Regions from separate parts of the Schinkia azotoformans genome, predicted to be linked through region 3. Evidence: riboswitches for the same ligand, from Rfam matches in the RefSeq annotation. Region 3 holds a riboswitch; each other region holds the start of a gene.
The links. Region 3 has a riboswitch for S-adenosylmethionine ahead of P9E47_RS13385 (alpha/beta hydrolase). Riboswitches for the same ligand answer to the same signal wherever they lie in the genome.
Positions count from the first base shown of each region.

Region 1 (9,859 bases), on a different contig from region 3:
CCCTAATTTAAAGGAACATTACCCCTTTTTAAAAGAAGTAGATAGTATTGCTCTTCAAAAGTCCGTTGAAATTGTTCACGATGCCTATACAAGATACTATAAAAAACAAAATAATGAACCACGTTTTAAATCCAAAAAAAATCCTGTTCAATCGTATACAACCAAATATGTGAATGGTAATATTGCTATTTTGGACCAGCATCTTAAACTTCCCAAACTCGGACTTGTGCGTTTTGCTAAAAGTAAAGAAGTCGATGGTCGAATTATAAATGTTACCATTAGGCATAATGCGACTGGTAAATACTTTGTATCCATTCTTGTTGAAACGGAAGTACAATCTTTTGAAAAGACAGGGTCAGCCGTTGGGATTGATGTGGGACTTAAAAATTTTGCAATCCTTTCGGATGGAACAATATACAAAAATCCAAAGTTTTTCCGTACATTGGAAGAAAAATTAGCAAGTACCCAGCGCATTCTTTCAAGACGAAAAATAGGTTCGTCAAATTGGCATAAACAACGTGTAAAAATCGCAAAAATCCATGAAAAAATCACGAATGCAAGGAAAGATATGCTAGATAAAATCTCAACTCATATTGTCAAAAGCCACGACATCATAGGAATTGAGGATTTGTCTGTAAGCAATATGCTTAAAAATGGAAATCTTGCCAAAGCCATTAGTGAGGTATCATGGTCACAATTTAGAACGATGTTGGAGTACAAAGCGAAATGGTATGGAAAGCAAGTCATAACAGTCGCGAAAACCTTTGCTTCTAGTCAACTATGTTCGAATTGTGGTTATCAACATAAAGACGTAAAGAATCTCGCATTACGTGAATGGACCTGCCCGTGTTGTGGGATACATCACCAAAATCGTGATTTGAATGCTTCTATCAATCTACGAAATGAAGCGTTACGACTCATTGGTGCCTAGGAGAATTCCAAGTTAAAGCTTGTCGGAGGTATCAAACACCGTTTGTACGACCAACCGTCGGAACGATGGGGGTAGCCTAATCAATTAGAAATCGATAGGTTTCTTTACTTAGGAATCTTGTGGCTTTAGCCATGAGAGGGTTCAAGGATGGTGGTGTCATTGTGGAGGAAGGCACATCCTGTGACATTTTCTCTAATCCCAAAGAAGAAAGAACGCGTCAGTTCTTAAAAAGAGTAATTCCTGAAGATTTTAATTACTACATCTAGGAAGTACATTATAAAAAACGAAAACTACCAATCTATTACAAGTTCTATTGTAGTGGATTGGTAGTTAAAAGAGCTTATTTATCACTATTATTCATAGCTTTATCCGCCAGCAAAAGGATCGTCATGTCATCCATTGGCGGGTTATGAAGACCCGCACGGACATCGCGGTAATATCGTTGCAATGGATTTTTGGATGATAAACTTTGGACGCCTACTACTCTCATTGCCAGGTCGACAACTTTTATCGCTGCATTTGTTACAGCAAGCTTAACCGCTCCAAGTTCTGGCTTTAATTGATTCCGTTCCTCTTCACTTGAGTGATCCCATTGCTTTGCAACTGAATAAAGAAAATGTCGTGCTCTCAGTAACTCTAATTCCATTTCCCCTACTTTTTGTTTTACATATGGTAAGTCAATGATCGATCCTGTAATACTATTAGGTGAGTAGTCCTTGGCGAAATTAATCGCATAGCTTTGAGCAGCTTGCGCAATTCCTAAGTAACAGGCTGGAATATGAAGCAACCAGCCAGAAGCACCTTTATTGCCCGGTTCAAACCACTCTACCTGGTAATCCTCCTCTACCTCGACATTATTCAATACTAAATCGTGGCTACCTGTGCCTCTCATTGCGATACTATCCCACGTTTCCACAATTTTAACCTCGGCTTTTGCTCGAGGAATTAAAAAGTACCCAATAGCTCCTGTTTTCGGAACTGTAGCCGTCACGTTAAAGTAATCAAGTACAGGGGCCATTGTAGAAAATGTCTTTCTACCATTAAGAATCCATTTATCTCCATCTTTAATAGCTGTCGTTGTAGGCTTTCCCCCCCGCGTTGGACTGCCGGTTTGCGGTTCTGACGCACAGTTATTAATAAGGGCTCCTTTTTTTACATCCTCAGATAACATTTTGAACATGGCTTCCTTCCAAGAATTTTTTTCACCTAGATCTTGAATAATCCCCATATGCCATCCAATTGATAAGGCAGTGGCGCCATCCCCTCTTGCGATATACTCTTGAAACCTGACAAGATCATAAAGAGAAATTGCTTCTCCTCCAAATTTTTCAGGAAGTGTAAGCTCAGTATAGCCGGAGCTTTTAAGTTCAGAAATATTTTCAAAGGGAAAACCTCCTTCTTCGTCAATCTTGGCAGCTCTTGTTAAGAAACGTTGAGATAGTTCTTCCATGTATTCGAGCCGCTCATCCATACTTTTAAGATCTTGAAATCTCATCTAATAATCAGTCCCTTTTCCTACTATTCTTATCTGTTTTTAATTATTAGATAATTATACAATGATTTTTTGTGTATTCCAATGATTAGTTGCCATTCTTATTGTAGTAATTTTTTTTCTCAAAATTACTTGACGTGATTTGATAAATATATTATATTTAGTTACATAAAGTAAGTTAATAAAAAAATAAACAATGAACTTTAGGAGGACGAATAATATGTCAACATTTACATTAGATAAAGTACACAGTGGGATCGGATTTCAAGTGAAACACATGATGGTTTCCAAGGCAAAAGGTGAATTCAAAAACTTCGATGTTGCTGTTGAAGGTGATATTGATAATCTTGAAGGTTTAAAAATAACTGCAACAATTGATGCCGCATCGATCAGTACAAATAATGATGACCGTGATGGACACCTACGTTCAGCAGATTTCTTCGACGTAGAAAAATACCAAACTATCAAAATCGAAGGTCAATCGATTAAAAAAATCTCTGATGAAGAATATGAATTAACAGCATTAGTTACAATTAAAGATGTAACAAATACAGAAAAGTTTACAGTAGAATTTAGCGGTGTTTCTAAAAATCCAATGGATGGCAGCACTGTAACAGGATTCGATGTGGAAGGAAAAATCAACCGTGAAAATTACGGTTTAACTTGGAACGCAGCGCTTGAAACTGGTGGCTTCCTAGTTGGTAAAGATGTAAAATTATCTGCAAACTTTGAGTTTGTAGTAGCATAATGTATGCAAGCAAAAGCATGGCCTATTCTTGGGCTATGCCTTTTTCTTTATTATTTAAAAAATTTAAATAATTCATTGACAATTGGATTACTTGGTTTTATTATAGACATTAATTACTAATCAATATAATAATTTCTTATCAAGAGCGACTGAGGGAACAGGCCCATAGAAGTCCAGCAACCTCCATAATGGAACGGTGCTAAATCCTGCAGAATGATTTCATTCTGAAAGATAAGGTGAAAATTGACATTGTCAGGTTAACCCTCTTTCAAAATGAACGAGGGTTTTTTACATGTAAAAAAGATTGGGGAGGAGAGGGTTTCATTGTCTTTAAACACACGAATTGATCACCAAGTTCTTGAGAAAATTATTTATGCATTAGAAGGCTTAGAATTTGGAACGGTTCAAATAACAGTTCATGATTCACAGGTGACACAAATTGAAAAGAATGAAAAACACCGGTTTCAATTACAACAAAAAAAAGCAAAGACTCCTAGAACAAATGAAAGTTAAAAGTAAGACTCTAACAAAATTATATTTTTGCCGATCGGACCACCGAAGGCTCCTTTAGTTTTTAGGTGCAACTATGTACTAAAACTTTAGGGGCTTTTTTATTTTGTTAAAAGCCCTAAATTATCAAAGATTGGAGTGGGGAATTTGATCGAAGTTCACAACCTTGTGAAAAGTTATCATTCAAAAAAAGGAATTGTAGTGGGGGTGGATCATGTATCTCTGAAAATAGCAAAAGGAGAGATTTTTGGGATTATTGGGTATAGTGGAGCAGGAAAAAGTTCACTTTTACGGTGTTTAAATTTATTAGAAAAGCCGACTTCTGGAGAAGTATATGTTGATCAAGTTGAACTTACTTCCTTAAATAAAGTAGAGCTTAGGAAAGCGCGTCTGAAGATTGGCATGATATTTCAACATTTTTACTTAGTAAGTTCGAAGACTGTTTTTGAGAATGTTGCTTTCGCATTAAAGGCAGCAAGGAAATCTAAAGCTGAAATTCAAGACCGTGTCCTTGGGCTTTTAGAGATAGTGGGACTTGAAGATAAAAAAGATAGCTTTCCCTCGCAATTAAGCGGCGGACAGAAACAGCGGGTAGCCATTGCAAGGGCGTTAGCGAATGAACCAAATGTACTTCTATGTGATGAAGCAACATCGGCATTGGATCCTACAACGACTAAAGCAATCCTTAAGCTACTAAAAAAGATTAATGAGGATCTCGGTTTAACCATTGTTCTGATCACTCATGAAATGGAAGTTGTTAAAGAAATTTGTGACAAAGTTGCGGTTATGCAGTCAGGAAAAGTGATCGAGGAAGGTACGGTGTATGAAGTTTTTGCTAATCCTAAGGAAGATTTAACAAAAGAATTTATTAATACAATTTTACATTTCGGATTACCTGATCGGCTAATCGCAAATAAAAAAGGAAAAATTGTAAAAATTGTTTTCAAAGGAGAGGTAGCAGAGGAGTCGATTGTATCAGATATGCTTCAGACTTTTAATATTAAAGGAAATATACTTCACGGAAAAATTGAATACATCAAGGAAGTGCCACTCGGTATTTTTATTATGGAAGTAATAGGCGAATCAATTGAAATTGAACGTGCTCTTAGCTTCATTAAACAACGGGTTGAAGTATTGGAGGTGTTCGATGATGCTGCTTGATTCCTTGATAAACCTATTACCTGACTTGAATAAAGCATTTTTTCAAACGATCTATATGGTTTTCATTTCTTTAACGATTGCGATTGTAGGAGGTTTGCCATTAGGACTGGTATTATTCGTGACTGATAAAGGATTATTTTTAGAAAATATTCGCGTTCAATCCATTGTTGGGATCATCGTTAACATTGTGCGCTCAATCCCTTATATTATTTTGCTAGTGGCATTGCTCCCATTAACAAAGTTGATTACAGGGACAACAATCGGGCCAACAGCAGCCTCCGTTTCTTTATCTGTTGCAGCAATTCCGTTTTTTGCAAGAATCGTCGAGGCATCACTACGTGAAATTGACAAAGGGGTCATTGAAGCAGCCGTGGCAGTTGGTGCAACACCATGGATGATTATTAAGGATGTACTATTGCCTGAAGCAAAGCCAAGTGTTATTCAAGGGTTGACCCTTACAACGATTAGTTTAGTTGGATATTCTGCGATGGCCGGTATCGTTGGCGGCGGTGGTATCGGTGATTTAGCGATCCGCTTTGGATATTATCGCTATGATAATACTGTAATGTTTACGACAATCATTATTTTGATCGTCCTAGTGCAGTTTATACAATTCGGTGGAGATAAAATTGCCCGTTTTGTAGATAAACGCTAATGAGATTAAACCAAGTACTTAAATATAAAAACTATGAATAATGAAGGAGAGTATATGATGAAGAAATTTAAAAAAGTTGTTTTACCAATATTATTATTTGTTTTGCTAGTAGGTATTTTAACAGGCTGCGGACAAAGTGGAAAGACAAGTCAAGCGGCCACGAGCGAAGGTTCTAAGGAAATTAAAGAACTTAAAATCGGGGCAACTGTTGGACCATATAGCGATATGGTTTCAAAGGCAATTAAACCAATCCTTGAACAAAAGGGCTATAAAGTAGAAGTCATTGAGTTTAGCGACTACATTCAACCCAATATTGCGCTTGGAAATGGTTCATTGAACGCCAATCTTTATCAACACAAAATTTATATGGAAACATTTGCAAAAGACAATAATCTAGAACTTTCTATTGTGTCACCTGTTCCTACTGTTCCAATGGGGATTTATTCGCATAAATATCAATCTATTGATGAGGTTAAGGAAGGCAGCTCTGTAGCAATACCGAATGATCCAACGAATCTTGCTAGGGCGCTATTAATCTTACAGGATGTCGGTCTAATCAAATTTGATCAAAATGCTAACCCACTTACTGTTTCTGAAAAAGATATTATTGAAAATCCGAAGAATTTAGTTTTCCAACCGATTGAAGCAGCCCAATTACCAAGGTCTTTGGAGAGTACGGATTTATCCGCCATCAACGGTAACTTTGCTTTAGCAGCAGGTTTAAGCTTACAAGATGCCCTTCAATTAGAGAACATACCTGCTGATTATTTGAATAACGTTGTTGTAAATACAAAAGATTTAGAGGCTGCATTTACAAAAGATATCCTGGAAGCAGTGGAATCAGCGGAATTTGAAAAAGTAATTGATGAACAATTCCAAGGCTATAGTAAACCGGATTGGATGAAAAATCGTTAAATAGGAGGAATCAATTATTATGTCAAAGATACACCTTCGGACAGAGGATCGGATTGCGTTTATCACCATTGATGCACCACCGGTGAATGCGTTGAATGAAGAGGTTTTACATCAGTTATCTATAACTTTAGATGACATCATTAATAGTGAAATAGATGTTGTTATTATATCTGGAGCTGGAGACAAAGCTTTTGTCGCTGGAGCCGACATTCGCGAATTTTCAACTCTGAACAAAGAGACTGGTGAAGAATTATGCAAACGGGGGCAGAGCATTTTTACTAAAATCGAAAGATTGCCGCAGCCCGTCATTGCTGCTATTGATGGCTTTGCATTAGGAGGCGGATTTGAGCTTGCGCTGGCCTGTGATTTCAGAATAGCTTCAAGTAGATCAACCTTTGGATTTCCAGAAGTTAAACTGGGGATACTTCCCGGCTACGGCGGAACACAGAGACTAGCAAGACTAATAGGCATTGGGAAAGCGAAACAGATTATTTTCTCCGGTGAATTTTTCGCGGCTGAAGAGGCTTTTAAATTTGGTCTGGTGGAAGAAATAACTGATGAATCTCCACTTGTAAAAGCAAAAGAGTGGGCAGAAAAAATTAAGCAACGAGGGTCGATAGCGGTTGAGTTTGCGAAAAAAGTAATCAATATCGGCATTGATTTGCCATTAGCGGAAGGGCTTGAATTAGAGGCTCGATTTTTTGGTGAATTATGTGAAACTACGGATAAAAATGAAGGGGTCACAGCCTTTCTTGAAAAAAGACAACCAAAATTTTTGAAACGATAGGAGAAATGGAAATGCCAAAAATAGTTGCCGTAATCGGATTTGGAACAATGGGTTCAGGAATTGCCCAAACTTTTGTAGAAGCTGGCTATCAAGTTATTGCAGTGGAAAAGGAGGAGACGCTGTTTACGCGGGGGCTAAAACAAATTCAAAGAAACTGGGAACGGTCGATTGAGAAGGGAAGGCTAACTACAGAAAAGAAAACTCAATTGGAACAGCTGCTAACTGTAACAACAGATTGGAATCGTATCGCAGATGCAGAATTTCTTATTGAAGCGATCAGTGAAAATATTGACTTAAAAAAAGAAGTTTTCAAGGAAATCAGTCAAGTAGTTAGTGAGAATGCCATTATTGCAAGTAATACTTCAGGTTTGAGTATTACGGAAGTAGCGAGCGTCGTTCCTAATCCTTCAAGAGTAATTGGTTGCCACTTTTTTAATCCAGTTCCTGTTATGAAGCTTGTCGAGTTGATCCGTGGGTATGATACGAGCGAACAGACGTATGAAAAGACAAAGAAAATTGTTGTATCACTTGGGAAAGAATCGATCGAGGTGAATGAATCGCCGTTGTTTGCTGTAAATCGTATTTTAGTTCCTATGATCAATGAAGCCATTTTTGTACTACAGGAAGGGGTAGCAAGTGCAGAGGATATTGATCGGGGGATGAAGCTCGGGGCCAATCATCCAATTGGGCCATTAGCTCTAGCCGACTTAATTGGTCTTGATACTTTATTATTTGTTCAGGACTCGTTGTATGAAAATACTCAGGATTCTAAATATCGATCTGCCCCATTACTTAGAAAGCTTGTAAGAGCAGGTCATCTTGGCAGAAAGACTGGGAAGGGATTTTTTGAATATAAGTAGGAAGAGGTGGGATTAGGATGAGTGTAACTGTTGGTAGTTTAATAGATTGGTCGGCAGAAAATTTCCCGCAAAAACTTGCGATTATATATGAAAGAAAGAATCAACAATGGACGTATAGCGAGCTTAAAGAAAAAGTGAACAACTTAGCTGGGGCACTTCAAAATTTAGGTGTTAAGAAAGGAAATGTTGTATCGACCTTTTTATATAACACTAGTGAATTTGTTATTGCTCTTTTCGCTGCAGCAAAGCTCGGTGCTATTTTTAATCCAATAAATTATCGGTTAACGGCGCATGAGCTGCAGTACATATTAAATGATGCAGGATCAACTGTCCTTTTATATGAAGGAGTCGTCGCTGAAACGATTAGAAAAACAGCAGATTTAGGTGTAAATGTAGATCATTTCATTTTTGTCGATGACGATGCGCCATCGGGGTCACTTGATTTCTATGAACTTATTAATAAAAGTCTGGGCTTTCAACCGGTCGAGGTAAGTGAAAACGATCTATATATCATGATGTATACAAGCGGCACGACAGGCAAACCAAAAGGTGTTCTCCACAAGCATCGTGATATGGTCCATCATAATTTTCTAATGATGCAATGTCAGGGGTTCACAAAAGAGGATATCGGACTGACCATTGCTCCATTAAATCATACAGCAGAGCTTCATACATCGTTTTTACCTAGATTACAAGTAGGTGCTACGAATGTTTTGCTCCATCATTTTGACACGAAGTTAGTTCTTAAAACATTAGAGGAGGCTAAGGTTACCCATATGTTTGCAGCCCCAACGATGGTGAATATGCTGCTGAATGATGAAGATTTTGATAAGTATGATTTATCGAAGCTTCGACTTTTAGGATATGGCGGCGCATCCATGGCACCTGTCCTTATTAGGGAATTTCAAGCCAGAACAAATGCTGGGCTTGTTCAAATGTTCGGCACTACTGAAATGGGCCCTGTTATGTCGGTATTGTATAGTGATGAGCAGCTTGAAAAAGCTGGTTCAGCCGGGAAGGCTATTTTGACGCATGAAGTTCGGATTGCAAGGGTAAATCCAGATGGTCCAACACATCCTGATGATCTTTGTGGTATTGGTGAAGTTGGTGAAATTCTTGTGAAAGGCCCTTGTGTGATGGAGGGGTATTATAAACGCCCTGATGCAACGAAAGCAGCACTCGCCTATGGTTGGTATCACACAGGTGATTTAGGCTCGCTCGATGAGGAAGGGTATGTTTGGATTCGTGATCGTATTGATCACATGATAAATTCTGGTGCTGAAAATATTTATCCGAGGGAAGTAGAAGATCAGTTGCTTGAACATCCTGATGTGCTGGAAGTAGCGGTCATTGGTGAGCCTGATCCGAAATGGGGCCAAATAGTTGTCGGATATGTTGTCTTAAAAGAAGGAAGCAATCTAGAAGCGAACGACCTAGATCAGTATTTAATAGACGGGGAAAAATTGGCACCATTTAAACGTCCAAGAAAATATCGATTCATTGACATTCTTCCAAAAACGCCAAGCGGGAAGATTCAAAAGTATCTGTTAGAGGATGTAACTGACAAAGTAGTGTAGGAGGAATGAATCCATGTTATTTCAATTATCGCCAGACCACCTTGAAATTAGGGAGAGTATTCATCGACTGGCGCAAGAAAAAATTAAGCCACGTGCAAATGATATAGATGAAGCTGGAGTATATCCGATGGATATTAAAGATTTATTGGCGCAATATGGTTATCTTGGTGCCAATATCCCTGAAGAATATGGTGGGTCTGGTCTTGATCTGTTGAGTTTTTGC
Region 1 is NZ_JARSMD010000017.1:11,790-21,648, reverse strand. Features, by position in the region: gene tnpB (IS200/IS605 family element RNA-guided endonuclease TnpB) at 1-931, shown strand, start outside; partial or broken gene P9E47_RS09880 (amino acid ABC transporter ATP-binding protein) at 1,072-1,197, shown strand; gene P9E47_RS09875 (acyl-CoA dehydrogenase family protein) at 1,272-2,426, opposite strand; gene P9E47_RS09870 (YceI family protein) at 2,644-3,171, shown strand; SAM riboswitch class I at 3,305-3,409, shown strand; gene P9E47_RS09865 (YezD family protein) at 3,496-3,684, shown strand; gene P9E47_RS09860 (methionine ABC transporter ATP-binding protein) at 3,829-4,842, shown strand; gene P9E47_RS09855 (methionine ABC transporter permease) at 4,832-5,497, shown strand; gene P9E47_RS09850 (MetQ/NlpA family ABC transporter substrate-binding protein) at 5,555-6,412, shown strand; gene P9E47_RS09845 (enoyl-CoA hydratase/isomerase family protein) at 6,432-7,199, shown strand; gene P9E47_RS09840 (3-hydroxyacyl-CoA dehydrogenase NAD-binding domain-containing protein) at 7,211-8,059, shown strand; gene P9E47_RS09835 (long-chain-fatty-acid--CoA ligase) at 8,077-9,636, shown strand; gene P9E47_RS09830 (acyl-CoA dehydrogenase family protein) at 9,650-9,859, shown strand, end outside.
Region 1: another riboswitch for S-adenosylmethionine. It lies ahead of P9E47_RS09865 (YezD family protein); the one in region 3 lies ahead of P9E47_RS13385 (alpha/beta hydrolase).

Region 2 (9,859 bases), on a different contig from region 3:
AAAAAGATTTTTGTACTGTGAATGAATTGATCTGTACCTGGTTCTGCTTCTGCTAATGTTTTAAATGATGATTTGGCGATTGCTTTTATTTCCTCTTCTGTATACCCAGTTAGAAAGTTCCAGTTTGAATGGTCAGCTTGAAATTTACTTGCAAATTCTTTTAATGTTTCAGGAGTATCTCTTGTTGGATCCACACTAAAAGATACTATTTCCGCATTGATTTTTTCATCGGCCATTTGTTTTTGAAGCTTCGCCATATTGGCTGTCATTGGCGGACATACAGTATCACAATTAGTAAAAACAAAGTTCGCAAGCCAGACCTTTCCTTTTAAATCTGACAGGCCAAGTTGTTGATTATCTTGATTAGTAAAAGAGAAATCCGCCATAGGCCAATCATAGGTAGCTTCAAATTTTGGTTGACCACAAGCGGTCAATGCTACTAAAGAAAATACTACTAATAAAACTCCAAATTGAATGCGCCATTTTTTTAAGTTCATTTTTTTTCCTCCAACTATTGATTTTTCAATCTTAATACCTACCAGAAATTATATCAAAATTTAAGTAACAGCTAACATTATATTTAAAATTTATAAGTGCTACTTAAAAATATTAATACTATTCTTATAAGTTTAATTACTTTACGTTTTCTTTTCTTCCCTCTATAATAATTTTTGATATTCACTATGAATTATTTTTATAGAGGAGCGAATAACTATGAAAAAAACATTACTTGCTATTTTTTCCATATTATTAATGATAGCTTTAACTGCATGTGGTGGAAACGGTGGCAGCGATAAAAATGAAGAAGGCAAAACTACTCCGGAAGCAAATACTGCAGCCAAAAAACAAGTATTAAAAATTGGAGCAATCCCTGATCAAAATGCCTCAGATTTAAATAGAAGCTTTGGTGCGATGGCGGAATATCTTAGTGAAAAAACGGGACTTGAGGTTGAATATGTACCATCCGTTGATTATGCCGCACTAATCACCGCTTTTCAGCGTGGAGAAATTCAATTAGGCTGGTTTGGCGGACTAACTGGTGTTCAGGTTCGAAATGTTGTACCAGAGGCTGAAGCAATCGTTCAAAGACCACGTGATGAACAATTCCATTCAGTATTTATTGCTCAAAATGATCTACAAATCGATAGCTTAGACGATTTAAAAGGTTTGAGCTTCACGTTTGGAAGTGAGAGTTCAACATCCGGTCATTTAATGCCACGTTACTTTATGGAAGAAGCAGGAATAAATCCTGATCAAGACCTTGATGGTATGCCTAACTATTCTGGATCACATGATAAAACATATAAATTAGTTGAATCTGGTGCTTTCCAAACAGGTGCGTTAAATGAAGCAGTTTGGGAAACAGCTGTAGCAGAAGGCAAAGTTGATGTGAATAAAGTAAAAGTTTTTTATACAACACCACCGTACTATGATTATCATTGGGTTGTAGGCAATGTCGATGAAGTATACGGGGAAGGTACTAAAGATAAACTAAAAGAAGCACTTCTTTCAATGAATGAAGAGCAAAAGGACATTCTTGACTTATTTGCCACAGATAAATTTATCGAAACAAAAAATGAAAATTATGCTGCTATAGAAAAGGTTGCAAAGGAATTAGGCATTATTAAGTAGAAGGTGAAAGCATGGCATTTCAAAACGAACAATTCGTTTTAAAAAATATCGAAAAAAAGTACGGGGAGAATAGGGCTCTATCCTCCCTTTCTCTTTGTATCCATAAGGGTGAACGAATCGCATTAATCGGTCCAAGCGGTGCCGGTAAATCAACATTATTAAATATCTTAGCGATGATTATTCAACCTGATAGCGGAGAATATTGGCTTGATGGGATGACGTCTTCCCAATATAAGGCAGGCAAAACACTGTCACGTAAGTTAGGCATTATTCGTCAGCAGTTTGATCTAGTACCTAACTTGCTGGTTATTCATAATGTTCTTGCAGGACGGTTAGGTGAATGGGGCTTTTTCAGATCAGCCCTATCATTTTTTATTCCACAAGATAAAAATATGGCTATTCATGCCTTGGAAAGAGTCGGGCTATTAGAAAAAACATATGAAAAAACAGCCAATCTTTCCGGCGGGCAGCAACAGCGTATCGCACTTGCACGCCTATTAGTGCAAAGACCGGAAATTATTCTTGCAGATGAACCAGTTGCTTCCCTAGATCCGGCCCGTGCTGACGATATTATTTCGAAGCTTGTCCAATTAGCAGGGGAAGAAAACCAAACCTTAATTACTAGCTTGCATTCAGTTGAACTGGCTACGAAATATTTTGACCGTATTATCGCGTTAAGGGAAGGAAGGATTTTCTTTGACCTTCCTATTAATGAAGTAACTGAACATATGTTAACAGATCTTTATGATTTAATGGAGCCCGAGAGATGATGCATACGAAACCTCCATTCCATAAAAAGACGACCTTAACAATTATAATGATCATTGTATTTGCTTGGAGCTTATTTTCTGTAGAATGGGGATCTGACCTTCTACATTCCGGCGGAAAAGCAACCACCATGCAAATCCTTGAAGGAATGATCAAACCAGATTTTTCTCCGGAAATTATTAATTTAGCGATCACTTCTTCCTGGAGAACATTGGCTTATGCTACGGCCGGAATGTCACTAGCCGTTTTGTTCGGTGTTGTGTTCGGTGTGTTGGGCTCTGGTGTTGTTGCTTCGAAACCCTACAGTAAAGCGATGTTCATCACGTCCTTCCGGGGGATTTTAGGATTTATGCGGGCAATTCATGAACTTATCTGGGCTTGGTTGTTCGTAGCAGCATTCGGATTATCTCCATTTGCAGCTATTTTTGCAATTGCGATTCCCTATGGCGGCATCTTAGGAAGGATTTTTGCTGATATGTTAAATGACGTTCCTGAAGAACCAATCAAAGCATTAAAAGCGAGCGGTACCTCACGCCTGCAAATATTGTTGTACGGGTATTTTCCGATAGCTGCTGGTGGAATGGTCAGCTATGTTATGTATCGTTTTGAGTGTGCGATCCGTTCATCAGCAATTATGAGTTTTATCGGTTTAGGAGGCCTTGGTTACCAAATTCAACTGTCACTTAATGATTTAAAATACGATGAAGTATGGACATTCATGTTCTTTTTAATTGCCCTAGTTTTACTGATTGATTTTTGGAGCCAAGTTTTACGAAAGAGGTTGGTAGCATGAAAAACGAAAAAAATCTTAGGCGACCAGCCAAAATCGGTGTTATTAAGCTCTCCGTTTTGTTAATTTTCGCCCTTGTTCTTAGCTCTTGGCTTTTCATTTTTGTTGGAGAAGATGCCAGTCTATTTGATTTGTTTTCAGAGGAAAACTTGGTATATACGAAGGAATTTTTCAATGGATTGGCTGGTGTAGGGGAAGAACATCCCGCCTTTTTAAGTAAGGAAAGCTGGCTCGAGGCATTAAAGCTTTCAGTTGAAACATTGCAAATGAGTATTATGGCCATTGGATTTTCGGTCATTATTATGGTATTAACGGTGGTTCCGGCTGCCCGAAATGTGGCCAATGGAACATTGACCTTGTCAAGAAAATGGTATGGAAAAATAGTGTATGGACTTATTCGTGGTTGTTATATTTTTTCAAGATCAGTTCCGGAATTAATCTGGGCGATGATTATCATCTTTATTTTTAAACCGGGCATTCTACCTGGTGCGGTCGCCTTGGCGCTGCACAACTTCGGTATATTAGGCAAGCTTTGTGCAGAGGTTATTGAGGATGTCGATACGAGACCAATTCGTAGTCTAGCCTCTTCCGGTGCTGGTAAAGTACAAATGTTTATTTATGGCGTCATCCCAACTGTACTTCCCCAGTTTATCACCTATATTCTATATCGATGGGAAGTTATTATCCGTACAACCATTGTTGTCGGCTTTGTCGGAGCAGGAGGATTAGGTCAAGCTTTCAAGCTGAGTATGAGCTGGTTCCATTATTCTGATATAACGTTGTTTTTAATTTGTTATGTGCTGTTAGTGATTTTGACGGATTCGATTTCAGAAGGGATTCGGAGATTTATTAAATAGTAAATTAGTGCGCTATTATTAATCAAATCAGTTCTGGTCCCGTTTTGATGCGGATAAATCCGAGTTATCTATAATCAAACAAGCGCAGAAACCCTTTTGGTGAGGATAAAATCGAGTTATCTATATTCAAACAGGTACGGTGCCCCTTTTGGTGAGGATAAAATCAAGTTATCTATATTCAAACAAGCGCGGTGCCCCTTTTGGTGAGGATAAAATCAAGTTATCTATATTCAAACAGGTACGGTGCCCCATTTGGTGAGGATAAATCCTAGTTATCAGTAATCAAACGAAGGAGCCATCATGTTGGGTTATGGATAAAACATGAATTTAACCAAAATTAAAGGAAGCCCAAACTATTTTGCGTTTGGGCTTCCTTTTTATGTTTCAGTCGAAGCAACTCCAATTAGTTTTTCCCTAACACGATTCCTGTTGCATCTATTTTGTGTAGAATCTCGAGTTCCTCGCTAGTTGGCTCAGGAATATAGCTCCAGTTTGGATCGATTTCGATTTCAAAGCTGCTGTTTTCTTGAACATCTTCTAATGTAACGCCTTCGTATAAGTGAAGCAGCTTCATCCGTTTTGTTTCCTCTGAAAAACCGTAGACACCTAATTGCGTGATGACACGATATGGGCCAGTATTTTTCGGCAGTCCATGCTTCTCACGCTCACCCGGTCCTCGGAAGTAGCCTGGGCTTGTAAAGAAGTCAAGCTGTTCAACGAATTTACGCTTATCCTGGAGCATTAAAATGATATTTCTCCAGCAAAATGAAGCGATATCTGCTCCTCCACCAGAACCAGGAAGACGTACTTTTGTGTCCTCCCATGTCCCGATTAATGTTGAATTTAAATTGCCGTAAGCGTCAATTTGGGCTCCACCTAAAAATCCATATTCAATGAAACCTGCTTGTGCTAAGCTCATCACATAATCCATTGAACCGACAATCGTACCATTTTCAAATGTCATTGATTCACTAACTTGAATAGGCAGACGTTGTGATGGCGTGCCGCCAATACCGCCACCTTCATAGACTGTTAATAATCCGGGAGCATGTGTTTTTTGAGCAAAAATACCTGCTAATAACGGCATCCCTGTCCCTACAAAGACACTTTTATCATCCTCTAAAGCTTTTGCGGCTGCAATAATCATTCTGTCAGCAGCAGTTGCTGTTTGTTTTGCTTGAGTTGTTGTCATTTTATTGCCCCCCTTGTAGATACGGTTGGATGTGGTAGTGTTCCATTTTCGATATTTTCAAGCTCGCGCAGTTTCCGAAGGCCGCCGACTTTTTCTAGGTATTCATAATGATCTTTAGTTGAGCGGATATATTGGTCTAAGTATTCCTGCACCCCTTCATCTGTTGCTGAAGCCTTCAACCATTCCATCCATTGATCTTCATCGAATGAATATTGGTATGGAACTTGGTTTGGATGGGATCCATATGGTACTTCAACTACTGCATCAACAACAAAGTATGGAATTTTTGTTAAATCAGGTCGTTTTTGAATTTCTTCGTCTGACACAATTTTTTCAGCTGTAATGATCACTTTTTTTGCTGCATGTGCTAGTTCCACGTCAAGCGTAATATTTCCGTCTATTTGGCAATTTCCGTATTTGTCAGCACGGTGGACATGGATAATGGCTACATCAGGATAGCATGCAGGTAATAAGTTTATTTTTTCACCACTAAATGGGTCTTCAATTACTTTCGCCCCACTATAATGAAGAGTGTCAGTTCCAAGTGCTGTTCTTGATGGGAAGAATGGAATTCCTCTTGCAGCAGCTGAAAAACGCCATTGGAAGCCGGCATTTGTCATTTCGGACAGAATCTCCAAAGTTCCGTTCTTTACTGCTCGGCGTGATGCTGGGCAAAGGCCACGAATTTCATCCCCAAAGCCATAGGCAATTTCAGCTTTTGTTATTAACCCAGCTGCTGCCAACAGCTGCCAGTCATGCTGTGACCCCTTTGCCGCAATGGTTAAGTCACCGATATTTTGACGAATAATCTCATATACAGCAGCCATTGGGTTGCGGACCGAGCCCATGCCGCTAAATACAATATAATCCCCTTGATTAACCCTACGGCTTACTGCCTCTTTTAAAGTAACTCGTTTATCAATTTTCTTTGTTGATTTATTATTTCTTCGATATTCCCTTATTTCATCAGTAGATGCCCAGCCATATAAATACGGATTTTCGGCTTTAATGTTTGTAGTAGTCATCGCAACATTTCTCCCTTCGTTTTTTCCTAGCGGTCTGACCATTGTGCTGGTCTTTTATCTAAAAATGCACGTATTCCTTCTACTGCATCTGGTTTTTGGCTATTTTTCACCATCACATCTGAGCTATATGTTAAAGCTTCAAAATCGTTAGAGATTTGAAGCTGTGTATATAATTGTTTTTTACCAGCCTCTAAAACTGCCAAACTATGACGAGCAACGGAGTTTGCAAACTTCTCAGTTTCTTCATCTAATTTTTCAAGCGGTACAACTCTATTAATTAACCCATGAATCTTCGCTTCTTCTGCTGTGATGAAATCGCCTGTAAATAAAAGCTCCGCAGCCTTCTTGCGATCAAGGTTACGGCTTACGAAAACAGCCGGTGTATGACAGAATAGGCCAATTAATGTTCCAGGGGTTGCAAATAATGAATTATCACTTGCGATCGCTAGGTCAGATGCCGCTACCAATTGCGCACCCGCTGCTGTCGCAATAGCATGCACCTTTGAAATGACAACTTGTGGAATATTTCTGATCTTTTCCATTAAGGCTTGGCACTCTTCAAATAGATTTGCAACATCTTCAACTGGTGCACCGTCAATCTCACGAAGGTTATGGCCGGAGCTGAACACTTTTCCTTCTGCTTGGATAATAACAACATTTATTTTTCTTTCATTTGCAATTTCAGTTAACTTTGCATCCAGTTCTCTTATCAATTCAAGCGATAGCGCATTACGCTGCTTATCATTATCTAATGTAATGGTTCCAATTTTTCCATTTTCCTCATATTTAATTAAACTCATAGTAAATCCACCTTTCATATCTGTTTAGTTAGTTTAATATGTGTAAAACTGTTGCAATTTTTCCTTAATGGAAACTATGCCTATAAAACGAAAGTGGCCTTTCCTCAAGATAAGGAAAGACCACTACAACATTTATGAGTCCCTCACTTATCTTACTGCTGACGATTCATCAGTAGGAATTGGCACCTTCCATCTTATTAAAAGAATGGGGTTGCCGTGGTTTCATAGGGCCTTTCCCTCCACCACTCTGGATAAGTAAAAATTCAAATATTTTGTTTTTTTAAAATTATGTCCTTAACTCTATCATTAACTTCAATGTTTGGCAACTGCTTTTTCAAAAAAATAAAATTTTAAAATTTCTAATAATCCTTATTGACAAAGTATACTTTCCTCCCGTACAATCACAATCATAACAAAAACAACCAAATATTGAAACGGATACCTTATCCAGAGAAGGGGAGAGACTGGCTCTATGATCCTTCAGCAACCTTGCAGCAATGCAAAAGGTGCTAACTCCAGTAACAAGTTGTATAACTTGTTAGAAGATAAGGAAGAGTCGATTTTTTGCCTCTTCCTTGGGAAGAGGTTTTTTAGTTTCAGAAAATAATCGAGAGGACGATCTATCATTATGAAAAAGAGATTAGTAGTTTTAGGTACAGCATTATCATTAACAATAGGATTAGCAGGATGTAACAGTGCAGAGAATACGGCTAATACAACACAGCCCCCAACAGAACAAGCAGAAAATAATAATCAAAGCCAAAAATTGATAGACTTTGCTATCGGTCACTTACCAACAACAGGGCATAGCTTGTATTATATCGCACAAGAAGAAGGTTATTTTAAAGAAGAAGGATTAAATGCTACATTTCATCCATTTTCAAATAGTGGAGAAGGAATCAATGCAGTAATAGCTGGAAAATTAGATGTCGGCACATTCGGGACTCCAGCGCCACTTACTTTTGAAGAGCAAGGTGCCGATATTGTGTTCCTAGGCGGTCAAATGGGAACTGGTGCAGGGGTCGTCTCAAAGCCTAACTTATTACATGAGCTTCAGGATATTAACAACTTTAAAGGAAAAAAGGTTGCTACTGTTAAGCTTGCTACTGGTGATGTTATTTTGCGTGGAGCATTATATGAAGCTGGAATTGATTATGAAAAAGATGTAACCATTATTGAAATGAACTCACCAGCCGATGTAATTATGGCAGTTAAAAAAGGGGAAGTGGATGCCGGTGTAGTATGGGCTCCATTTGTTGAAAAAGCAAAACAAGAAGGATTAGAGATTGTTAAGTATTCACAAGAGTATGCTGAAAATCATGTTTGCTGCCGCATTATTGCAGACGAAAAGAGGTTTGACGAAAATCATGAAAAATATGTTAAATTTTTAAAAGCGATCATTAAAGCAGAAAGATTTGAAAAAGATGAAGCCAATAAACAAAAAGCAATCGAAGATATCAAAAAATATGTAGATGTTGATCTTGAAATTATTGAAAAAGATATTTACGGCGGCTACGTGGATCAAAGCGCCGACCCTAATAAAAAAGCGATTCTTTCAATGAGAGACACGATGGTTAATATCGGTTATTTAAAAGAAGAGAAAGATATTTCAGATCTTATTCATGTTGAAACTTACAAAGAAGCACTGGATCAGTTAATAGCAGCTGAACCAAATGATCCTTTCTATCAAGAGTTACTAGTACGTTTTCAGGAAAACAACCTATAGGATAGGGATGGGATAAAAGTGAGTACAATACTATTTGAAGATATTAATGTCAAATACGACAAAACAGAACAATATGCTTTAAAAAACTTAAACCTTACTATCCAAGCGGGTCAAATTGTTTCATTAATTGGCCCGTCTGGATGCGGTAAATCTACAACTCTTAATTTAGCATCTGGCTTATTAACTCCAACTTCAGGTGCGGTAAAAATTAATGATAGCGAGATTACAGGGCCTGGTCTTGACCGTGGAGTAGTATTCCAAAACTACTCCCTATTCCCTTGGATGACGGTGCTCGAAAATATTACCTTTGCCCTAAAACAAAAGTCGAAAGAACCAAATGAGGTAATTACAAAAAAAGCGATTCAAATTCTTGCAAAAGTCGGTTTAGATGAAAAAGCGCAAAAATCTTTTCCATCTGCGCTTTCCGGTGGAATGCAACAACGGGTTGCCATCGCTCGGATGTTTATCCTTGATGCACCAGTATTTTTAATGGATGAACCATTTAGTGCCGTTGATGAAATTACAAGAAATCAGCTTCAAGACCTGCTATTAAACCTTTGGGAAGAAGGGGAAACAAAGAAAACCGTCCTCGTTGTCACCCACAATATAGATGAAGCTATTTTTCTATCGGACCGGGTTGTTGTTCTCCATGATGGTCAAATCCAAGAGGATATTGCCATCCCTTTTAAACGCCCAAGAAACAGATTCAATATCGATCAAGAGGAAGAATATACGAAGATTCGCCGCGAACTATTAAAAGCTATTTCCGGAGAATACTAGGGGGCATTAAGATGAAAAATTTACTTGTTGGCAATGAAAAGAGAAAAGCTACGACTGATATTATAATCATTATTGGGGTACTATTGCTTGCTTGGCAGCTTTTAACCCAACAGCTGGGACTTTTGTCGAATTTCCTTTATCCATCCCCGCAATCAGTACTAGGTCAATTTAAAGCCGATGGGGCAGAACTGCTTGTTCACTTGGCGGCATCCGTTAAACTATTAGCCAGTGGAATGATTTTAGCCATTGTTTTAGGAGTTCCATTAGGGGTTTTTACAGCATCAAATAA
Region 2 is NZ_JARSMD010000017.1:87,662-97,520, forward strand. Features, by position in the region: gene P9E47_RS10180 (SCO family protein) at 1-497, opposite strand, end outside; gene P9E47_RS10185 (putative selenate ABC transporter substrate-binding protein) at 715-1,632, shown strand; gene P9E47_RS10190 (phosphonate ABC transporter ATP-binding protein) at 1,644-2,402, shown strand; gene P9E47_RS10195 (PhnE/PtxC family ABC transporter permease) at 2,399-3,193, shown strand; gene P9E47_RS10200 (PhnE/PtxC family ABC transporter permease) at 3,190-4,047, shown strand; gene P9E47_RS10205 (CoA-transferase subunit beta) at 4,451-5,239, opposite strand; gene P9E47_RS10210 (CoA transferase subunit A) at 5,236-6,264, opposite strand; gene P9E47_RS10215 (enoyl-CoA hydratase-related protein) at 6,291-7,064, opposite strand; SAM riboswitch class I at 7,209-7,322, opposite strand; SAM riboswitch class I at 7,505-7,616, shown strand; gene P9E47_RS10220 (ABC transporter substrate-binding protein) at 7,693-8,790, shown strand; gene P9E47_RS10225 (ABC transporter ATP-binding protein) at 8,809-9,570, shown strand; gene P9E47_RS10230 (ABC transporter permease) at 9,582-9,859, shown strand, end outside.
Region 2: another riboswitch for S-adenosylmethionine. It lies ahead of P9E47_RS10220 (ABC transporter substrate-binding protein); the one in region 3 lies ahead of P9E47_RS13385 (alpha/beta hydrolase).

Region 3 (9,859 bases):
ACTGCTGTTCATTTCTGGGGATATAATGAAAAAAATTGGGGCTAAAGTATGGAGAAGAATTCACGGTTTGGCATTGCCATTGGTTATTATCGCCAGTGTCCATGGTATTTTATTAGGAACGGATGCTAGCAATGCTTGGGCAATTATCCTTTATGCCGGCGCACTTGCGATCATCCTCTCATTATTAATTGTAAAATTGCTTCTCATTAAAGCAAAAACAAAAAAGGTAGTAAGTGCATAGGAAAATTTTGCTATATAATGTAGTTAAAAAGACAAGGTGTTGGTGAAAATGTTACTCCTTTTAGCAGAAGATGATAAACGATTAGGGAATCTAGTTGTTCATATGTTGAAAAAGGAAAAACATCAAGTAGACTGGGTGCAAAATGGGGAAGATGCCCTCCTTTTTGCAAAAAATTCTAACTATGACTTGATTATTTTAGATTGGATGATGCCGAAAAAGGATGGGATTACAGTTTGTAAAGAGCTGCGTTCATACGGATATGATGGGGCAATTTTAATGGTAACAGCCAAGGACGGATTGGAAGACCGTGTAAAAGGCCTTGATTATGGAGCGGACGATTATATTGTTAAACCATTTGAATTTGCAGAGTTATTTGCGAGAATTCGTGCATTGCAAAGGAGAATTTCTAAACCGTTAGTGCAAGACGAAATTCTATCAGTTGGTTCAATCCAGTTAAATGTTGTCACCCATGTTGTTGAAAAGGATGGTCAGGAAATTCAACTAACACCAAAAGAATATCAGCTCTTGGAATTGTTTTTACGTAACCCAAACCAAACATTGCCTAGAGATTTATTGATAGATCGAATTTGGGGCTATGAAGCTGAAGTAAGCAGCAATAATTTAGATGCCTTAGTACGTTTATTAAGAAAAAAAATTGAAGATGACGGCTCTCACCTCATTCAAAATATCAGGGGAGTAGGTTATAAAATTGAAAAACAAACTGTTTAACCACACCCAATGGCGATTAACTCTATTATTTACGAGCTTTCTCATTATTTTTCTAATTTCGTTTATTCTAATCACATATTTTTCATTGCTTTCGATTGTGACACACGACCAAAAAGAGAAAGTAATTGCATTAGCACATGAAGAAATGGAAGACCATCGTGAGGATTTGTTCGAATGGTATTTTAAAAAGAAAGAAAAAAAACACGATAAAAAAGATGCGATTGAATATAAACCGGAAGCAAGAACATTTTATTTTGTTTTATCAAGAGATGGAAATTTAATTGACGGGGATGAAAACAAACCGGAGATTCGTTCCGAAATCCTATCTCATATCAAGAGCTGGCAGCCCGAGGAGAATGAAGTAAAGAGGATTAGTATTCATTTGGAAGATGGGTCAAAGGAAGATTTACTTCTATCCGGTCGTCCAATCTTTGAACATGGTAGTTATTTAGGAACGATTTATGCAGGTACAAATATTTCAGAAGAAACAGAGATAATACAAACACTTCTATTCATATTAATCGTCCTATCGATTATTTTTATTGCCGCTTCTGCTTTACTAGGCTATTGGATGGCCGGCAGAGCGATGGTGCCAATTTCAAACGCTTTTAATAGACAAAAAGAATTTACAGCAGACGCTTCTCATGAATTAAGGACGCCGCTTAGTATTTTACAATCATCGTTGGAAGTAATTGAGGCAGAAGATCGTGAAAATCTATCACCATTTTCCGTTACGGTGTTGGATGATCTAAAAGATGAAGTAAAACGAATGACACATCTTGTCAATGATCTATTGCTTTTGGCCCGTACTGATCTTGGTAAAGAACAAATAAACAAAGACTGGTTTTCGATAACAAGCGTCCTTGAAAAATTACAAAGAAAATTTCAATATGAAGCCGAAAAGGCTGGTGTTCATTTGAGTGCTTCACTTGAAAACGAAGTCAAGGTCTTTGGTGATGAGGAAAAAATAACACAATTGCTATTTATCTTAGTGGATAATGCCATTAAATATAATGTGCCGGGGGGAGATGTCCTAATTTCGGCAGTAAAGGATAATAATCAAATTAGGATTGAAGTTAAAGATACAGGTGTAGGTATTCCGTTAGAACATCAAAAAAGAATATTTGATCGTTTTTATAGAGTAGACCAAGCAAGGTCAAGAGAGAAAGGAAGCAGCGGAATCGGATTGTCAATTGCTGATTGGATCGTCCAAGTGCATAATGGCAAATTGGAAGTAAGAAGCGGTGAAGAAGGAAAAGGGACGACATTTACAATCCTTCTCCCATTAATAAAATAGAAAAGGAGCAATGAAGTAAAATGAACGGTAAAACTAAAAGAATAGTTGGTGGCTTTCTAGCATTATTGCTTTTGTTAGTTATATCATTTGTTGCCCAGCCAAGCTTTGCTGATGATGATCACAACAAATATCGCGAAGGTGAATTTTACAATGGCCATTATGACAAGCATAAACATGATGAGAATGAGGCTCTAGAGGAAGGCGGAGAATTATTGGGATGGGGCACGGTCATCGCCATTGGTGGTGCAGGCGCATTAATGCCCTTAAGAAGAGGATCTCGTAGTATAATTAAGAAATTTCCAAATGCTAAAAGCGGGATTATTTCTGCTTTAAAATTCTTAGGTAAATCACATATTTGGATCGGGGCATTAGCCCTTATATTAAGCTCCGTCCATGGGGTGATGATGTATTTCAATGAAAGGGAATTTGGATTTGACGAAATATCGGGGACAATTTCTGTTGGACTTATGGCCATTGCCGCTGTCTTCGGTGTCCTATTAATGAAAAATAAAGGAAGCAAACAATATCGTTCGTTCCATTTTGCCTTTCTAATCGTAGCGGTCATAATTGGGGCAGTCCATGTTTTAATTTCATGATATTGCCAGTGAATGGACAATGGTATATGATATCAATATGATAGTTTAAAGATAGTATATAGATAGCAACTTGATATCATAATCATAGCGGAAAGGCGTGTAATAAAAATGATGGATCAATCAAGGGTTCAACTGAACTTAAGAGTGCCTATCGAAACAGTTCAAAAGCTGGATGAAATCGTTGAATTTTATCAAAAAAACACGAAATTCGGCAGGGTCTATAAGGGAGATGTGCTGACAGATATTATAGAAAAAGCACATGCTGCTATGATCAAACAAAGCCATTTTACTAAGCAATATTAAAGATGTAATGACAGCCATTACATCTTTTTTAGTTTCTAAACAAATAAGTTTACAAATGTTGGGATAGATTTTATAGTATTCCTTATAACGGTTTCAACTGTTGGAAAGGGTGCTACCAGTGATCAATGAAGCAAGCGAGCGAATATTTACAAAAAATTTTGTCTTATTATTTTTAACGAACTTCTTCCTTTTTATAGCCTATTACTCATTCATTACCGCTTTACCTATTTATGTATTAGACGAATTAAAGGGGAGTGAAGCTCAGGCTGGGTTAGTTGTTACAATGCTATTAATTTCCGCCATCATCGTTAGACCATTTTCGGGAAAAATATTAGAGTTGTTCGGAAGAAAAGAAACGCTCATTATTAGTTTAGTTTTTTATCTGTTCGGAACAATCATGCACTTTTGGATCATTAACTTTTATACTTTAATGGCCCTTCGGTTTTTTCATGGAATTTGGTTTAGTATTATTACTACAGCTACTTATGCAATCGCAGCGGATATCATTCCTGAGCATAGGCGTGGGGAAGGTTTAGGTTATTTTACAATGTCAATGAATATTGCCATCGTTGCTGGTCCCTTCATTACAATAGCACTTTTAGGAACCTCAACCTTCCAGACACTATTTAATTTACTTACTGTATTAATGGTTGGAACAGTTTTTATTACAACGTTTATTCAGGTTCCAAAGCTTGAAATTAATCAATTACAGTCAAAACTTAAATTTAGTATGAATGACCTGTTTGAAAAAAAATCAATTCCAATTGCGGTCATAGCCCTTTTACTTACTTTTGCCTATTCTAGTATACTATCTTATTTAACAATCTTTGCGAAATCACTCGGATTATTAGAAGCCGCAAGCTATTTCTTTATAGTGTTTGCAGCTTCCATGCTAATCGCTAGACCATTTGTTGGCCGTTTATTCGATAAAAAAGGTCCAACAATCGTTATTTACCCGTTAATCATTTTGTTTTCTATCGGTCTATTCCTATTAACGGTCACAAAATCGGCCTTATTGCTAATCGTTGCAGCAGCATTCATTGGAATTGGTTACGGAAGTCTAGGTCCGTGTTTCCAAACTTTAGCAGTGCAATTTGCGGGGAAAAATAGAAGCGGGCATGCAACAGCCACCTATTTAACTTTTTTCGATATTGGTATAGCGGTAGGGGCCTACGTATTAGGGCTCATTGTGAGTCATTTTAGCTATTCAGGATTATTTTTATTTGCAGGTATTGTTGCGTTATCGATGCTAGTTCTTTTTAAACCAGTGTACAATAAATCTCAAGCGTTAGTAGAGGAATCCTTTAATGAAACAGCAGTTCCTTTAGAAGTGAAAATGAAATAAAAGAAAAACAGATTTATAGGATATAAGGTTATCTAAAATGTGTATAGTAGTCACTTCTAGATAACCTTTTTGTTTTTTTACCGTATAATAGGTTAAGATAATTAAGTGTAATAATTAATTTATTTAACTTTATTTGTAGGAGAAGAGTTCATGATTAAGATGATAATAAGTGATTTAGATGGAACGCTGCTAAGTTTTGATAATAAGGTTCACGATAACGATATTAATGCGATTCATGCCGCCCTACAGCAGGGCATTGATTTTTGTTTAGCTTCAGGGCGAAAGGATCTAGATATACAAGCAGTGGCTAAAATAATCGGAGGCAATAAATTTCATCGCATCAGCCAAAATGGGGCTTTTGTCTTTTCTAGTGATAATCACGAACTTCATCGTACTTCGTTTGAACCGGCAATTGCTAAAAAATTATATGAACGAATAATCGGAGAAGATGTCGTTACAATTTTATCAACGATTGACAGGGAATATGTTGAAGTTAAAGATGAAGTAATCCGTAAAATTGAAGAAAGGCTTTTCAGTCAAATTGAAGAAGAAAGAGAATTGAAAGCAAAGATAGGAAAATCAATACATACATCAAAAATAATAATTAATGGTGCAGAAAATACAATTAGACAATTACAACAGGAATTAATCGAGACTTTTCCCAATGAATTAGATACCTTTATTTCAGAATCCAAAATACTAGATGTCATGCCTAAAAATATTAGTAAGGGAAATGCAATTAAAATACTAATGGAAAACGTAGGTTTATCCCCCAATGAAATTGCCTGCATTGGGGATTCCTATAATGACATCCCCATGTTCCAATTAACAAAGAATAGCTTTGCAATGTCTACAGCGCATCCTGACGTAAAGAGAGAGGCGAATTTCATTGTAGAGACTGTAGCGGAAGCAATTGAACAAATACTTACTTCCTCTAAGGTTAGATCTTAACGGAAGCCATTTATCCTCACCAAAAGGGTTGCGACTCTGGTTTGATAGTACATAACCTGTATTTATCCTCACCAAAAGGGTCGCAATCCAAATTTGATAGTACATAACCAGACTTTATCCTCATCAAAAGGTGTCGCGTCTTCATTTGATTGTAGATAATCTAGCTCATTTAAGAAACTTTGTATCCACTTAAAGCATTTATTACTGTTTTCCGAATGAATCCTTCGGTATACTCAATAATATTAAATTTATCAAAATCCATGGTGGCTACATGATAAGAATTCGTTAATTCAACAATCTTTTTGGACCATGATGAAACATTGTGATAAACGTAATCCGTGCTTTCAGCCGGCACAACATGATCATCTAAAGATTTGAACAATAAAAGGGGACTTGTTATCCGTGAAAGATTTTCCTTACCAATTTTAATTACAGTTAACAGCTGCTTAATGGCATGCACAGGTACAGCAGGATAAGTAATTTCGATTATGCTGTCATCCTTAATATCAGGTTTCCCTTCCTGAACATAATCAAAATCATGGGCCTCTTTATACAGCTCATATCCTGGGACAGAAAAGGCCGCATTAATTGTAATTACCCCGGCCGGATTTACTTTATTAGCTAAAATAAGTGATAAAACTCCTCCCATTGACTGCCCGGCAATAAAAACATGGGAACAGGTTGATTTTAGTTTGTCATAGGCATGTTCAAGTTCTGTGAGCCAATCTTGGAAGATGGTTTCTTCCAGCTCATCAGAATGCGTCCCATGTCCTTTTAAGCGTGGCGCATAAACTGTAAAGCCTTTTTCTGCAAGATGATTTCCAACAAATTTTACACTTTGTGGCGTTCCAACAAAACCGTGAATTAATAATATTCCAATTTCATTTCCTTTTATGTAAAAAGATTCTGCTCCAGGGATTACTTCATATTTATTAATTGTCATTACAATCTCTCCGTTTCTTAAGAAATTTGTGCATAATGGTCTAGCTTCAGCGCCCAGTGACTAGTGGACTTCGCCCACCTCCCTACGATAAGTCAACATCGACTCGCAAAAGCTCGTCGTGTTTCCTTTATCTCAGTCGATGTGCTCCAGTCCTTACGTCGTTGACCGGGCGCTTCCACTTTTCTAATAAAAAACTCCTTCTGCTCGTTGCAAAAGGAGTATTTTTTACACACTTTTATCAACCAAAGCAGAGCTTTGTTGGTAGGAGCACCTTTCCTGATGGGGAGGTTGCTGTGAAGTCATAGAGCCAATTCTCTCGTTCACTCTTGATAATCATTTATTTAATTTTTCCGATAAGAATACTATGTTTTGAATAATAACATGTTTTCATCCATTTGTAAATATCTAAAAATATAAAAGGGCACTTTAATAAAAGTGCCCTTTCTCGCATTGAGGCGACTGACTGCATGCCACATTCATGCATTCCCTTATAGGGCGTGTCAATCGACTTACACAATTCAGCTCATCGCAAAAACTACTATACCATGTTATTCATATAAATTGCAACTTTTAAAAAATTTTCATAAAAGTCTGTTATCCTTCGCAGTTTAGATTTACAATAGAAAGTGAATTTATTTTTTTAACTTTATTCGAGAGAAGTCCCCTCGTCCATAAGTTATAGTAGGATTAACGTAACCGGCATTCAATACAGGGGTCAAACCCACCTTGAATAAAGTTAAAGCCTCCGGCGGATGCCACAGATTTTCAGAGGTAGTTTTTCGAACAAGCTCGAAAAAATCTGGGCGCAAATACGCCAAGGCGCATTTGATTATAATTTTTTTATCGAACAAGGAGATGACACAGATGCTTGATCAAACCATTAAAGTTGATTTAAGCTCAACTAAAAAACCAAAACCAGATGCTGATAAATTGCAATTTGGTAAATTATTTACGGATCATATGTTTATTATGAATTATAAAGAAGGACAAGGCTGGCATGATCCTCGAATCGTCCCATATCAGCCGCTTAAACTGGATCCTTCATGCGTTGTTTTTCATTATGGACAAACGGTTTTTGAAGGCATGAAGGCATATGTCACAAAAGACGGTGAGGTTCAATTATTCAGACCAAATAAGAACTTTGAAAGATTAAACCGTTCAAATGACAGATTAGTAATTCCCCAAATCGATGAGGAATTTGCTTTAGAAGCATTAAAAAAACTAGTATCAATTGATAAAGACTGGGTTCCAACAGCTGAAGGAACATCTCTTTATATTCGTCCATTCATCATTGCAACGCAACCTTATCTAGGTGTTGCACCATCATCTGAGTATATGTTTATTATTATCATGTCACCAGTAGGTGCTTACTATAAAGAGGGCTTAAATCCTGTCAAAATTCAAGTAGAGGATGAGTATGTTCGAACAGTAAAAGGTGGTACTGGTGAAGCCAAAACAGGCGGAAATTATGCGGCGAGCCTAAAAGCACAAGAAATTTCCGGTGAAAAAGGTTATTCACAGGTTCTATGGCTGGATGGTAAAGAACATAAATATGTTGAAGAAGTAGGTAGCATGAATATGTTCTTTAAAGTTGATGGCAAGGTAATAACACCGGCGTTGAATGGAAGTATTCTACAAGGTATCACGAGAGATTCCATTATTCAACTTTTAAAACACTGGAATGTACCGGTAGAAGAACGTCGGATTTCTATTGAAGAGATCTATGAGGCGGCTGCCAATGGTAAGCTAGAAGAAGCATTTGGAACTGGAACTGCTGCTGTTATTTCTCCAGTTGGCGAGCTATTATGGAAAAATGAAAAAGTCGTTCTAAACGAAGGGAAAACAGGCGAAATTTCCAAAAGACTATATGATACGTTAACAGGTATCCAATATGGAACAGAACCAGATCCATTTGGTTGGACAGTGAAAGTAGAATAGTAAAAAATAAAACTCACCGCTTACTGAAAAACAGGGTGGTGAGTTTTTGTCTAGCTCCAGCGCCTATCGCCTAGCAAACTTCAGGTCTCCTCCCTACGATAAGTCAACTAAGAATTGCTAATGCAATTCAAGTTTCCTTTATCGCTGTCGTTGTACCCTCTAGTTTGTACGGCGGTGTGCAAGGCGCTTCCGCTTTTCTTCTAATATCCAACCTCAACAGCGGCAATTACGATATACATTTGATCGTTTTTGTCGCCTTTTTCCTCTAACACAATCCCGCTTGTTGTAAGCATGCCACCGTCAACAACTTCAACTGTTACCTTGCCAAATGGCAGGGCCGCTTTAACGGTTTCAATATCGAGGTTTTCTTTGTCACAAGGGACAGCTAGTCTCACATTGACGCACATATTGTCCAAGCTGTTATTTGGCAATACAGAACGAATGCCAGGCATTGAATTATAATGAATCGCATTTTTTACAGCACGTACAGCGGCACGGGTAATATCTTGACCATGAACATCAATACCCATACCGGTTTCAATAAACATCATTTTTTCCAAAACTATCATTCCTTCCTAGTATTTATATGTTTATTATAGCATTCAGATACAATTGTGAACAAAAAGAGTCAAATCTAGATATTCCATTGTGGTTTGTTTAAAATATTCATATAATAATTAGAATTGCTGAGAACTAAGGGGAGATCACATTTATGAAAAAAATCGTAGCAATTGTTATTGTATTATTCGTAGTTTTGGTTGGGTGGTTATATTATGTTAATTTAACGAACGTCGATGAATTTAGATTAACAGGCTATACGATCATTCAAAAAGATAAAGTAAAAGAAAATGAACCAATGTACTTAAGCTACGATATGCAATACCATGGAAACGGAAAGCCGGTTATTAAGGAAATTCGGTTTATTAAAACAGATGGATCGTTTTTAACGGCTGATGATGAAGCACTCTCAGTAACTGCCTTTATTGATGAAAAAGGTTCAACCCTAGCCAATACAAATGGAGCAATCACGGAAGAAGAAGCAAAAGAATTGAATTTACTTGAGAATTATATACCTGTAGAAAATTATCAAGTAAACAAAAAAGACCTAAATGTTGTTCTAAAGGTGACCGTGAGGGATGAGAACTACAAAAATAATGTAACAGCAATCGAAATTGACTATGAATTGCTAGGGTCTAAAGAAACAAAACAGATTTTGATTTCTGGCTTTGTTGAGTAATCACCTTTTTAGGAGTGATCGTTTGTTTGGTCACTCTTTTTTCATAATTTCGTAATGAATTTTGTCGAATAAATGGCTATAATAAAAGTTGGATTAGTCTATTAAGTTATAAATTTATTGGAATTTAAAAAAATTATAGAGAGGTATAAAATGGGCGAATTTTCATTATCAATTCTTATCGATGTAGTCGGCGAGTTATTTTCGGATGAAACATCTATTGCAGTCTCAAATGGAGACAAGTACATATATTATCGCCCAAGTAAACGGATCAATCTTAAA
Region 3 is NZ_JARSMD010000021.1:106,769-116,627, reverse strand. Features, by position in the region: gene P9E47_RS13420 (ferric reductase-like transmembrane domain-containing protein) at 1-241, shown strand, start outside; gene P9E47_RS13415 (response regulator transcription factor) at 290-970, shown strand; gene P9E47_RS13410 (sensor histidine kinase) at 951-2,267, shown strand; gene P9E47_RS13405 (hypothetical protein) at 2,288-2,863, shown strand; gene P9E47_RS13400 (hypothetical protein) at 2,972-3,166, shown strand; gene P9E47_RS13395 (MFS transporter) at 3,285-4,511, shown strand; gene P9E47_RS13390 (Cof-type HAD-IIB family hydrolase) at 4,662-5,462, shown strand; gene P9E47_RS13385 (alpha/beta hydrolase) at 5,632-6,405, opposite strand; SAM riboswitch class I at 6,638-6,741, opposite strand; gene P9E47_RS13380 (branched-chain amino acid aminotransferase) at 7,270-8,343, shown strand; gene P9E47_RS13375 (Lin0512 family protein) at 8,544-8,903, opposite strand; gene P9E47_RS13370 (hypothetical protein) at 9,056-9,580, shown strand; gene P9E47_RS13365 (LytTR family DNA-binding domain-containing protein) at 9,731-9,859, shown strand, end outside.